Regions from separate parts of the Synechococcus sp. CS-603 genome, predicted to be linked through region 3. Evidence: riboswitches for the same ligand, from Rfam matches in the RefSeq annotation. Region 3 holds a riboswitch; each other region holds the start of a gene.
What was found. A riboswitch is a leader RNA that binds a small molecule or an ion and turns the genes downstream of it on or off. The one in region 3 is predicted to bind cobalamin.
Positions count from the first base shown of each region.

Region 1: linked by a shared signal. The riboswitch ahead of ACXMDM_RS10470 (energy-coupling factor ABC transporter permease) and the one ahead of ACXMDM_RS11455 (fatty acid desaturase) in region 3 are both predicted to bind cobalamin.
Region 2: linked by a shared signal. The riboswitch ahead of ACXMDM_RS10510 (HupE/UreJ family protein) and the one ahead of ACXMDM_RS11455 (fatty acid desaturase) in region 3 are both predicted to bind cobalamin.

Region 1 is NZ_OZ376778.1:1,993,915-1,997,179, forward strand. It holds gene ACXMDM_RS10465 (iron uptake porin) at 1-1,397, shown strand, start outside; cobalamin riboswitch at 1,472-1,620, shown strand; gene ACXMDM_RS10470 (energy-coupling factor ABC transporter permease) at 1,682-2,401, shown strand; gene ACXMDM_RS10475 (energy-coupling factor ABC transporter substrate-binding protein) at 2,406-2,765, shown strand; gene cbiQ (cobalt ECF transporter T component CbiQ) at 2,762-3,265, shown strand, end outside.
Region 2 is NZ_OZ376778.1:1,999,098-2,002,362, forward strand. It holds gene ACXMDM_RS10500 (DoxX family protein) at 1-310, shown strand, start outside; gene ACXMDM_RS10505 (CobW family GTP-binding protein) at 400-1,533, shown strand; cobalamin riboswitch at 1,541-1,732, shown strand; gene ACXMDM_RS10510 (HupE/UreJ family protein) at 1,769-2,392, shown strand; gene ACXMDM_RS10515 (hypothetical protein) at 2,469-2,621, shown strand; gene ACXMDM_RS10520 (extracellular solute-binding protein) at 2,869-3,265, shown strand, end outside.
Region 3 is NZ_OZ376778.1:2,169,755-2,173,019, reverse strand. It holds gene ACXMDM_RS11465 (DUF3721 domain-containing protein) at 1-313, shown strand, start outside; gene ACXMDM_RS11460 (hypothetical protein) at 319-684, opposite strand; gene ACXMDM_RS11455 (fatty acid desaturase) at 743-1,768, opposite strand; cobalamin riboswitch at 1,985-2,159, opposite strand; gene ACXMDM_RS11450 (hypothetical protein) at 2,306-2,602, opposite strand; gene ACXMDM_RS11445 (hypothetical protein) at 2,788-3,265, shown strand, end outside.

The DNA of each region.
Region 1 (3,265 bases), 180 kb from region 3:
AGTGGGCCTATCAGGCCCTCTCCAGCCTGGTGGAGCGCTACGGCTGCGTGGCGGGTTATCCCGATGGCACCTTCCGTGGCAAGCGCTCGCTCAGCCGCTGGGAAGCCGCTGCCCTCCTCAACGCCTGCCTGGATCGGATCACCGAGGTGACCGATGAGCTGCGCAGGCTGATGAAGGAGTTTGAAACCGAACTGGCCGTGCTCAAGGGCCGGGTCGATGGCCTGGAGGCCAAAGTCGGCGAGCTGGAGGCCAGCCAGTTCTCCACCACCACCAAGCTCAGCGGCCTGGCCACCTTTGTGGTGGGGGCCAACGCCTTCAGCGGCAGCGCCAATGCCGAGGTGGACTCCGCCCGCGCCCAGGTGGGGGCCACCACCTTCAGCTACGACCTGCAGCTCAGCCTTGACACCAGCTTCACCGGCAAGGACCTGCTGCGCTCGATCCTGCGGGCCGGCAACTTCAGCGATTCGGTCTTCGGTGGCGCCGGACCAACCGGCGGCATCGCCGGCTTGGAAGTGGCCTTCCAGGAAGACTCCGGCCCCAATTCCGTGGGCATCGACAAGCTCTACTACCAGACACCACTCGGCGCCGGCTTCACCGCCACCGTTGGCGGCCGCGTTGGCCAGGAAGACATGCTCGCCCTTTGGCCCAGCGTCTATCCAGCTGACACCGTCTTGAACGTGCTCACCCTCAACGGGGCACCGGTGGCCTACAACAAAAACCTCGGTGCCGGTGCCGGCCTCTGGTGGCAGTCCAACGGCTTCAGTGTCAGCGCCAACTACGTGGCGGCCAACGGCAACCTCGGCAATCCCAGTGAGGGTGGCATCGGCACCAACGCCTCCGCCGGCACCGGCACCGTTCAGATCGGTTACGGCGCCGAGCAGTGGGGCCTCGCCGCGATCTATTCCTACCTACAGGCCGGCGTCGATGTGCCTGGCGCCACGCCTTTCACCGCAGCAGCCCTGGTGGAGAACCCCGCCAGTCGCACCAATGCCGTTGGCCTCAGTGGTTACTGGCAACCGGCCAACTCCGGCTGGATTCCCTCGATCAGCGCTGGCTGGGGGATCAACACCACCTCCTACGACAGCGATCAGAGTGATGGTGCGTTGACCACCAGTCAGTCGTGGATGGTGGGGCTGCAGTGGAGCGATGCCTTCTTTAAGGGCAATGCCCTCGGCATGGCCGTGGGACAACCGGTGTTTGCCACCGCCCTGCAGGGCGGCGAGACCCCCAACGACGGCAATTTCGCTTGGGAGTGGTGGTACAAGGTTCAAGTCACCGACAACATTTCGGTGACCCCAGCGCTCTTCTACCTCAGCCGCCCTTTGGGTCAGGACACACCCTCGGGTGAGAGCTTCCGCCAGCTTGGCGGGCTCGTGAAAACCACCTTCCAGTTTTGATCGCCCGGTCTTAACTATGAAATTGGTCTGGCAACGATCGATCAACCTTCGTGGCCGCCCGTTCCACCAACCTTCATAATCAGATTCGAAACGGTTTCAGCGGGGAACAGCCGCTGAAGGCAACAGGGAAAGTGCCGTTCGAATCGGCCGCTGTCCCGCAACTGTGATTTGGCTTGTTTTCAAGTCGATAAGTCAGGATTCCTGCCGTTTTGCACAATCCAACCGTCTAACCTGCGAGGCACAGTGTGACGACTTTCAAGGCTAAGTCGGCCAGTCTTTTTGGCATGGCAGCACTCAGTGCCGCCATTGTTTTGCTTTCTCCAGCACCTGCCCAGGCGATGCACATCGCTGAGGGGTTTTTGCCTTTTTCTTGGGCCGTCTTCTGGTGGCTGGTGTCCCTGCCATTCCTGCTGATAGGGATGCGCTCGATGGCTCGAATCACCCGTGAGCATCCCGAATTGAAGCTGCTGCTGGCGCTGGCCGGCGCCTTCACCTTCGTGCTCTCCGCCCTGAAGCTGCCCTCGGTGACAGGCAGTTGCTCCCACCCCACCGGAACAGGGCTGGGGGCGATCTTGTTCGGTCCCTGGGTGATGACCGTGCTCGGATCCGTCGTGCTGCTGTTTCAGGCGTTGTTGCTGGCCCATGGCGGCCTTACCACCCTGGGCGCCAACATGTTTTCGATGGCGATCGTTGGTCCGCTGGTGGCCTGGCTGGTGTTCCGCAGCCTCAATTCAACCGGCAACACACGCCTGGCCGTCTTCGCAGCGGCGGCCCTGGCTGATCTCGCCACCTATGTGGTCACCGCCGGCCAGCTGGCCCTGGCCTTTCCCGCTGCCAGTGGTGGATTCAGCGCCTCATTCCTGAAGTTCGGCAGTATTTTCGCGATCACCCAGCTGCCCCTTGCGATCACCGAAGGTCTGCTCACAGTGCTGGTCTGGAACTGGCTGCAGAACTACGGCCAACGCGAACTGACCACCCTCCAACAGCTCGCCCAGAAGGCCTGAAACCATGACAAACCCCAAACCCCAACAACGGGCGCAGCACAACTGGCTGCTGGTGGCCGGCGTGCTGGCCCTGACGATCTTTCCTTTGCTGTTCGTTCGCGGTGAGTATGCCGGCTCTGATGGCCAGGGTCAGGAGGCGATCGAAACGCTTCAGCCCAACTATGAAGCCTGGTTTGAGCCCCTCGTCGAGCTGCCCAGCTCGGAGATCGAGAGCCTGCTCTTTTCCAGCCAGGCAGCCCTGGGAGCCGGTGTGATCGGCTACGTGATCGGTCTCTATCGGGGCCGCAGCGAAGGCAGGAACCAGACCGATTCGGTCTCCAAGTCCACGTGCTCCAAGCCAAAGGATGAGCCTTCGGCTCTATGAGCCACGTCCTCGATGCCCTGGCCCACGGCAATCGCCTCAGGGGGTTGCCACCGGGCCAGAAGTTGGCCTTTTCGGGGATCCTGCTCGCGCTGGCCTTGGTAGCTCCAGCCCCGATCCAGCTGCTGCTCACGTTGTGGGTTGGCGTCTGGATCGTGGGCCATGCCGCCATTCCAGCGCGCCTCTACCTGCCGATCCTGCTGCTGCCCCTTGGTTTTGCCGTGGCCAGCCTGCCGGCCCTGCTGCTTGGCCTGGTGGGAAGCGAGAACTTCGCCAGCGTCCAGGCCGACGTCTGGCAAGGCCTGGGCCATCCGCTGGGGGGCTGGACCTTGTATGTCAGCAAGCTTGGAATCAACCAGGCCTCGTTGCTGCTGACCCGTTCGCTTGCGGCCACCAGTGCGATGCTCTTCCTGCTGCTGACCACGCCGATCCACGAGCTGATCGGGGTACTGCGCAAGCTGCGTTGGCCGCCGCTGCTGCTGGAGTTGATGGTTTATGTCTAT
Region 2 (3,265 bases), 170 kb from region 3:
CCTCGGCTTCCTCTCGCCCATCGGCGCCCTGGCCCTGGTGGGCACGATGTCTGTGGCGGGATACCACCACATCCTCACCAGTGGCTTCAACATCTATCTGATGGAGCTGGTGGTGCTCTATTTCGGAGGCAGCCTGGCGATCCTGCTGATGGGCCCCGGCCGCATCTCCTTCGATGCCGGCATCGTTACTGGCCTTCTGCAAACCGATGTAGAGCAGGAGTCATTCTTTTCTTCCACCACCGGCCAGCCCATCCCAGTCGAAGTGTCTGATCGGCAAGCAGCCAGCAGGCCAACCGCCGGGCGGCGCTGATCCACGCCAAGGGGCGGCTCCAGGGCATCAGGCTGGTTTCAAGGCGTCAGACTGTGCGCAGAACCAGGCCTTGGGCCGTCCTCCCCTCCATGACCAGCACCACCACGGCATCAACTGCTCCAGCCCCTGATCGCACCGACGCGCTGGTTACGGGCCTGCCGGTGACCATCCTCACCGGTTTCCTTGGGGCTGGTAAAACCACCTTGCTCATCCACATCCTCAGTAATCAGGAGGGGATCAAAACCGCCGTTCTGGTCAATGAGTTTGGCGAAATCGGCATCGACAACGATCTGATCATCTCCACTGGCGACGACACGGTGGAGCTGAGCAATGGCTGCATCTGTTGCTCGATCAATGGCGAGCTGCTTGAGGCCGTTGAACGGATCCTTCAGCGCCCTGACCCCGTCGATTATCTGGTTGTTGAAACCACAGGCCTGGCTGACCCCTTACCGGTTGCCATGACCTTCCTGGGAAGTGAGCTGCGTGACAGCACCCGACTCGATTCGATCATCACTTTGATCGATGCCGAGAATTTTGATGCCGAGCTGGTGAACAGTGAGGTGGGTCGGGCCCAGATCGTCTACGGCGACATCCTCTTGCTGAACAAAGGAGATCTGGTCGAGGAAGAGCGCTTGCTGGCGTTGGAGCAGCAGCTTCTCGAGATCAAGCCGGAAGCTCGGATCCTGCGTTCGATCAAGGGGGCAGTTCCGCTGCCCTTGCTCCTCAGCGTTGGGTTGTTCGAATCCGACCGGATGGCGGAGGAGCAAGCCGCCGAAGCCGCGCACGATCACAGCCACGACGAGCATCACGGCCATGACCATGGGCATCACCATGATCACGGGCATGACCACGGCCATAACCACGAATCCAGCCACGCTGCAGAAGACCCCGCAGAACACCCGTCAGACCATCTGGCGATCGAAGGCTTCACGTCGCTGTCGTTTGCAGCAGAAGGCCCCTTTGGCTTGCGCAAATTTCAGAATTTTCTCGACAATCAACTGCCGCCCGGGGTGTTTCGCGCCAAAGGCATCCTCTGGTTCAAGGAAAGTGAGCGGCGCCATGTGTTCCACCTGGCCGGTAAGCGTTTCTCGATCGACGACAGCGACTGGCCTGGTGAGCGCAAGAACCAGTTGGTGCTGATCGGCAAAAACCTCGACCACGCCAAATTGCGTGAGCAGCTGCGGGCGTGTGTTTCCAAGGACGCCGGCAAGGGATTCGGCTGATCAGCCCCCATACTTGCCATGCAGTGGTTCCCCGGATTCAGCCTGGGGAGGCAACGAGGAAAGTCCGGTGCGGGTCAATCTCCCCAGGGGGATGACCACTCCAGTCCGGCACTGTCCCGCAGCTGTGATGGACCCGGTCAAAAGCTTCGGCCTTGAATCCTGTCCTCAGTCAGAACGCTCGCCCTGTTTCGCCCCTTTTCCATCCCATCGCCGGCGCGGACCGGTCGTACCCACCATGCCAACACCTTCCTTCCTGTCTCCCTCTGGCCGGCAACTCGGCCTGGCAGCCTGCGCCGGCCTGGGGCTGAGTCTGATCGGGGCCGTACCTGCCTCCGCCCACTCCATCGCTGGCGCCGGTTTGGCAACGGGCTTCAGCCATCCGCTGCTGGGGCTTGATCACCTGCTGCTGCTGGTCGGGGTCGGGGCTTCGGCCTCCTTCATCAGCTCAACGCTGTTGCTCTATGCCCTGGCAGGCGCTGCGTTGGGCTCCCTGTTCGGCCTCAGCGGTGGCCAGCTGCCCCTGGCGGAACTGGTCGCGGCCCTGGCTGTCTCGCTGCTCGGTCTGCTGATCCTGCGCAGCCGCCGCCAGGCCGGCGCCCCGCCCGCCACCCTCTACGGGCTGGTGGTGATGGGTTCAGTCGCCGTTCACGCCATGCTGCATGGCCATGAAGCCAGTGGAGCCAACAGCTGGTGGCTGGGTGCTTTCCTGGCCTCAACCCTGGTGGTTGGCGTCAGTTATGGGGTGCTGCGCAAGCTCGGCACAGTCTGGACCCTGCGGCTCGCTGGACTGCTCAGCCTCGCTGGCGGGGTCCTCGCCCTGGCCCAGATCGAGGCCTTGCGGGCCGTCGGTGCCGGTTAACCGGCCTCGGTTGGCAACGATTGGAACAAATTTGCCGCCGATCCTGGCTATTCTTTGGAGACTAAACGCCGGAGACATGGCTGAACTTCTGCTCTTGACCGGCGTCTTCGCCCTGTTTGGCCTCGCCCTGTGGCTCACCACCGACTCCGATGACGACAACTCCGGAGGTGGTCTGATGCAGCCTTCTCTTGTTCCGATCCCGATCCGCTCCTCCAATCGCACCCGCTGAGCGCTTAGCCATCACTTCCCCCGATCTTTGGATCGGGGTTTTTTTATGGGAGCTTGGGCCGCGCCTCCCTTGAAATCACAGGCGGACCATCAGCCGTAGCAAAAGCTACGTTCAGCTGCCCTAATTGATCGGCCCGTTGCTTATGGGGTTCCCTAACTTCAGCCAATTGACGCCTGAGCCGAAGCCGGCGTCTGAATCTGAGGATGCAGGTCCCCAGCATCCCTACTAATGCACATCTAACTCACCCATGCCCACCCACGTTGACCAGTCCAAGACAAAGCATCGCGGCCTCTCCGCCCTGCTGGTGGCTGCGACAGTCGGAGCCCTTGGAATCGCCACGATCGCTTGCACCCCATCGGAAGACTCGCAGCAGACGAAGGAGGTGAATGTCTACTCCGGACGGCACTACAACACGGACAAAGAGCTTTACAAACAGTTCACCGAAGAGACCGGCATCAAGGTGAATCTGCTGGAAGCCAAGGACGACGAATTGCTGGCGCGGCTCAAGACCGAGGGAAACAACAGCCCGGCCGATGTGCTGGTGCTGGTCGATGCGGCCCGGCTGCAGCGGGCCCAGGATGACAACCTGTTTCAGCCGATCGACTCCGAAGCCCTGAACCGCGACGTGCCCGCCGAGTTGCGTG
Region 3 (3,265 bases):
GGTGCCGATGGGCGTGGTCAGCCTTGGCCTCGTTGGCATGGGCGTGATCAACGCCACCGTGGTTGGCATGGGCGTGCTGATCGCCGGCGTCAATGTGATGGGGGTGTGGTGGACCGGCATGGAGGGCATGGGACCGTTCCGGCTTGGTGGTGAAGCCGCCCAGGTGCATCACCATCACGGCCAGCCCAGCGGCAACTTTTTCGCCTACCCCACCCGTGAAGAAGCCCTGCTCAAGGCCCGTGAACTCGGTTGTCAAGGCGCCCATCCCATGGGAAGGCTGTGGATGCCCTGCGAAGAGCATCCCGAACCCTGAAAGCCTTAGGAATGCATAGCGCAAGCGAACTCTGACCAGCGCCTCTCCACTTGCTCAAAGCAGGCCGGCGGTGCTGTGCGCAGGTTCCTGAGCAGGGCGATCAGCTCACAGCCATGGCCACAAAGCATCACCACCACTTCCCGGGCTGGGTCGTAGGTGTTGAGGGCGTCCAGGCTGGGGTTGATGGCTTCAGGCCCCAGGCCATGGCGCCGCAGCCGAGCCGCCACCTGATCGCGACCCAGATACTGCCGGCTGAAGGTCACGCTCTGGTAGCGCCAGTCCAGCTCCAGCGGAACTGGACTGGCGAGCTCACAAAACAGCATCCCGGCTCCGCTGTCGCCGTAGCCCTGCCAGGCGGCATGGCCGATCAACAGGCTGTTTTGCTCAAGAAACCGAGGTTCCCAAGACCGTGAGCATGGTGAGGCAGGCTCATGAAATGGCATGGGCCTGCTCTGGTAGCGGCACCAAGCGCTGGGCGGCCCGATCCCAGAGGATGAATTTGCCGCACGCGAGCATGTCGCCCAATCGGAGTGTGGGCACATCGCGCAGCAGCTCTGCGTTGGCGAGATGGGCAGCTCTGAGGTTGTAGTTCGGAATGCCTTCCGAGAGATGGTGGATGTTGTGATAGCCGATGTCGGCGGTGAACCAGCGCAACAACACCGGCATCTGCAGGTAACTGGTGCCTTCAAGTGCCCCTTTCATCTTGCTCCAGCCCTCGCTGGGATGGGCATAGGTCCCTTCGAAGATGTGCTGCACATAGAAGATCCAGATGAACAGCATCGCGGCAAAGGCCAACGTGATGGCATACAGCCCCAGCACGAATCCGTAACCCCAGGCTTGGCCGGCCAGGATGAGAATGCCGATCACACAGACGCTGTTAAGCAGCTGCTCCCAGAACTCGGCTGTGCGGGGGATAGCCCGGGCGCGCACGGCGGCGCCGATCGCCTGCAGCAGGGCCAGCCGCGGTTGGATGGCGAGGTAATAGAAGCCCCCGGGGAAGGCCATCAGAGGATGGCGCAATAGCCCATAGATCCGCTGCTGCTTTGAATCGAGCCGGGCGAAGTCTTCGCTGGAGAGGAAGTCAGCTACGCCGCGGTAACGCTCCCAGTCGCCATTGGTGCGGTGGTGGAAGGCATGATCCGCCGACCAGGCCACCTGGGGAATGGCGTTGACCAATCCGAGCAGGAAGCCACCGATCTGGTTCAGCCGGCGGCTGCGAAACAGCGACTGGTGGCCGCAGTCATGCATCAATGAAAAGCAACGCAGGGAGAAGAGAACCAGCAGAACCAAAATGAACGGAAGCGCCCAGATGGCGTGCCCCGCAGCCTGAATGGCCAGGGCCCAGAGCAATAAGTAGGGCCCGACGGCGCTGAGGATCTGCAGCGCGCCGCGGCGATTGCTACTGCGGATATAAGGGGCCAGAACGAAGTCGGCCCGCCGGTGGTCGGTGGTCATGCGCGGGGGCAATGGGGAAGGGAAGACGAAGGCCGTGAGCAGATTCGTGAGCGGATCGCCGTCAACCGCTCTGAACGGTCAGGCAGGGCGTCGGCCTTGGGGCAGGGCGTTTAAGGAACAGTGGACATCTCAGCGGGGCGGAAGCCCGCGCGGCATGAGGCTTTGGTCCTTGAACTGGAAGGTTTGGTCATCGTGGGAGCCGGTCCGCGCCGGTGGAGATGGGGGATAACGACGGCGAGCGTTCTGACTGAGGGGTCGTCCTGTCAGGGAGCCCCATCACAGCTGCGGGACAGCGCTGGATTCGAAAAGGGCCCGAAAACCCTCTTCCCACCAGACTTTCCTCGTTTCCTTCAGGGTGTGAACCGCTGAAACCGTCCCCCCCATTCTGGACCGTATGGGTTCCCATCGGCAGCCACCTGGGCCTGCCGGTGTTCATACGCTGGGTTTGGACCCTGTGGCGCTAGCCAGAGCAGCCGTTGACTTCAACGTTGGGCTCGACCAATGAGGCCTTCATCAACGCCTAGCGGTCGTTCATGGTCAGTTGGATTCTGGACGCAACGGCACAAAAATCCGATTGCCATTCGCCTTGTTGGTGAACACGGCATTGCCTTGAACGAACACCTGCCGCTCCCAGACTCCACCGAGTGTGTCCTGCAGGGTGGAATAGGGGAAGCCTTCCTTCTCGATGCGATAGGTCATCGTTTTGCCGTCGTTCCAGAGGATGCGCACGCTGCCGTCAGGGGAGTGGGTGTCGCGACAGCCGATCGGCTGGTCATTGAAGGCGCAGGCCTTCCACCCCTCGGCGCGGCCAATCGGCACCAAAGCGCAGACCAACCAGCCAGACGACAGGACGACACGTCCCAGAAGCAGTCTCAACATCATGGTGCCGGCACACTCCTTCAAGTATCGCTACAGCACCGGCAGCTCTAAGCGCTTGAGCAGGCTCTGTACTGAGTTGGCATCGCCGGCCGACAGAGCTCATAGTCTGAAAGAATTTTGGCATGGCCACCTAGAAAACGATGCCCCATTGGAGCGATCTCAAGTCCAAACTGGCCGACCTTGACCGGGCCAGATTGATTGGTCTGGTGCACGATCTCTACGCTGCAAGCAAAGACAACCAAGCGTTACTGCATGCACATTTTTCCATTGGTAGCGATGCACTCCAGCCTTTCAAGGCCACCATCAATCGCTGGTTACGGCCGGATATTTTGATGAATCAAGACATTTCGGTAGCCAAGGCCAAGAAAGCAATTTCGGACTACAAAAAGGCGGCCGATCAACCGGAGAACCTCGCCGAGTTGATGGTGTTTTACTGTGAGTGCGCTGCCGGATTCAGCCATGATGTAGGCCTAGAAGATGAAGGCTACTTCGATGCGCTGGTGCGGATGTTTGAGCGGGCATTGAAGATAACTGTCTCTTTACCTGAGCAGATACAAACCGACCTTTTGCAGCGGCTCGGTGAAGTTCGAAGCCTCTGCAGGACTTTTGGTTACGGGG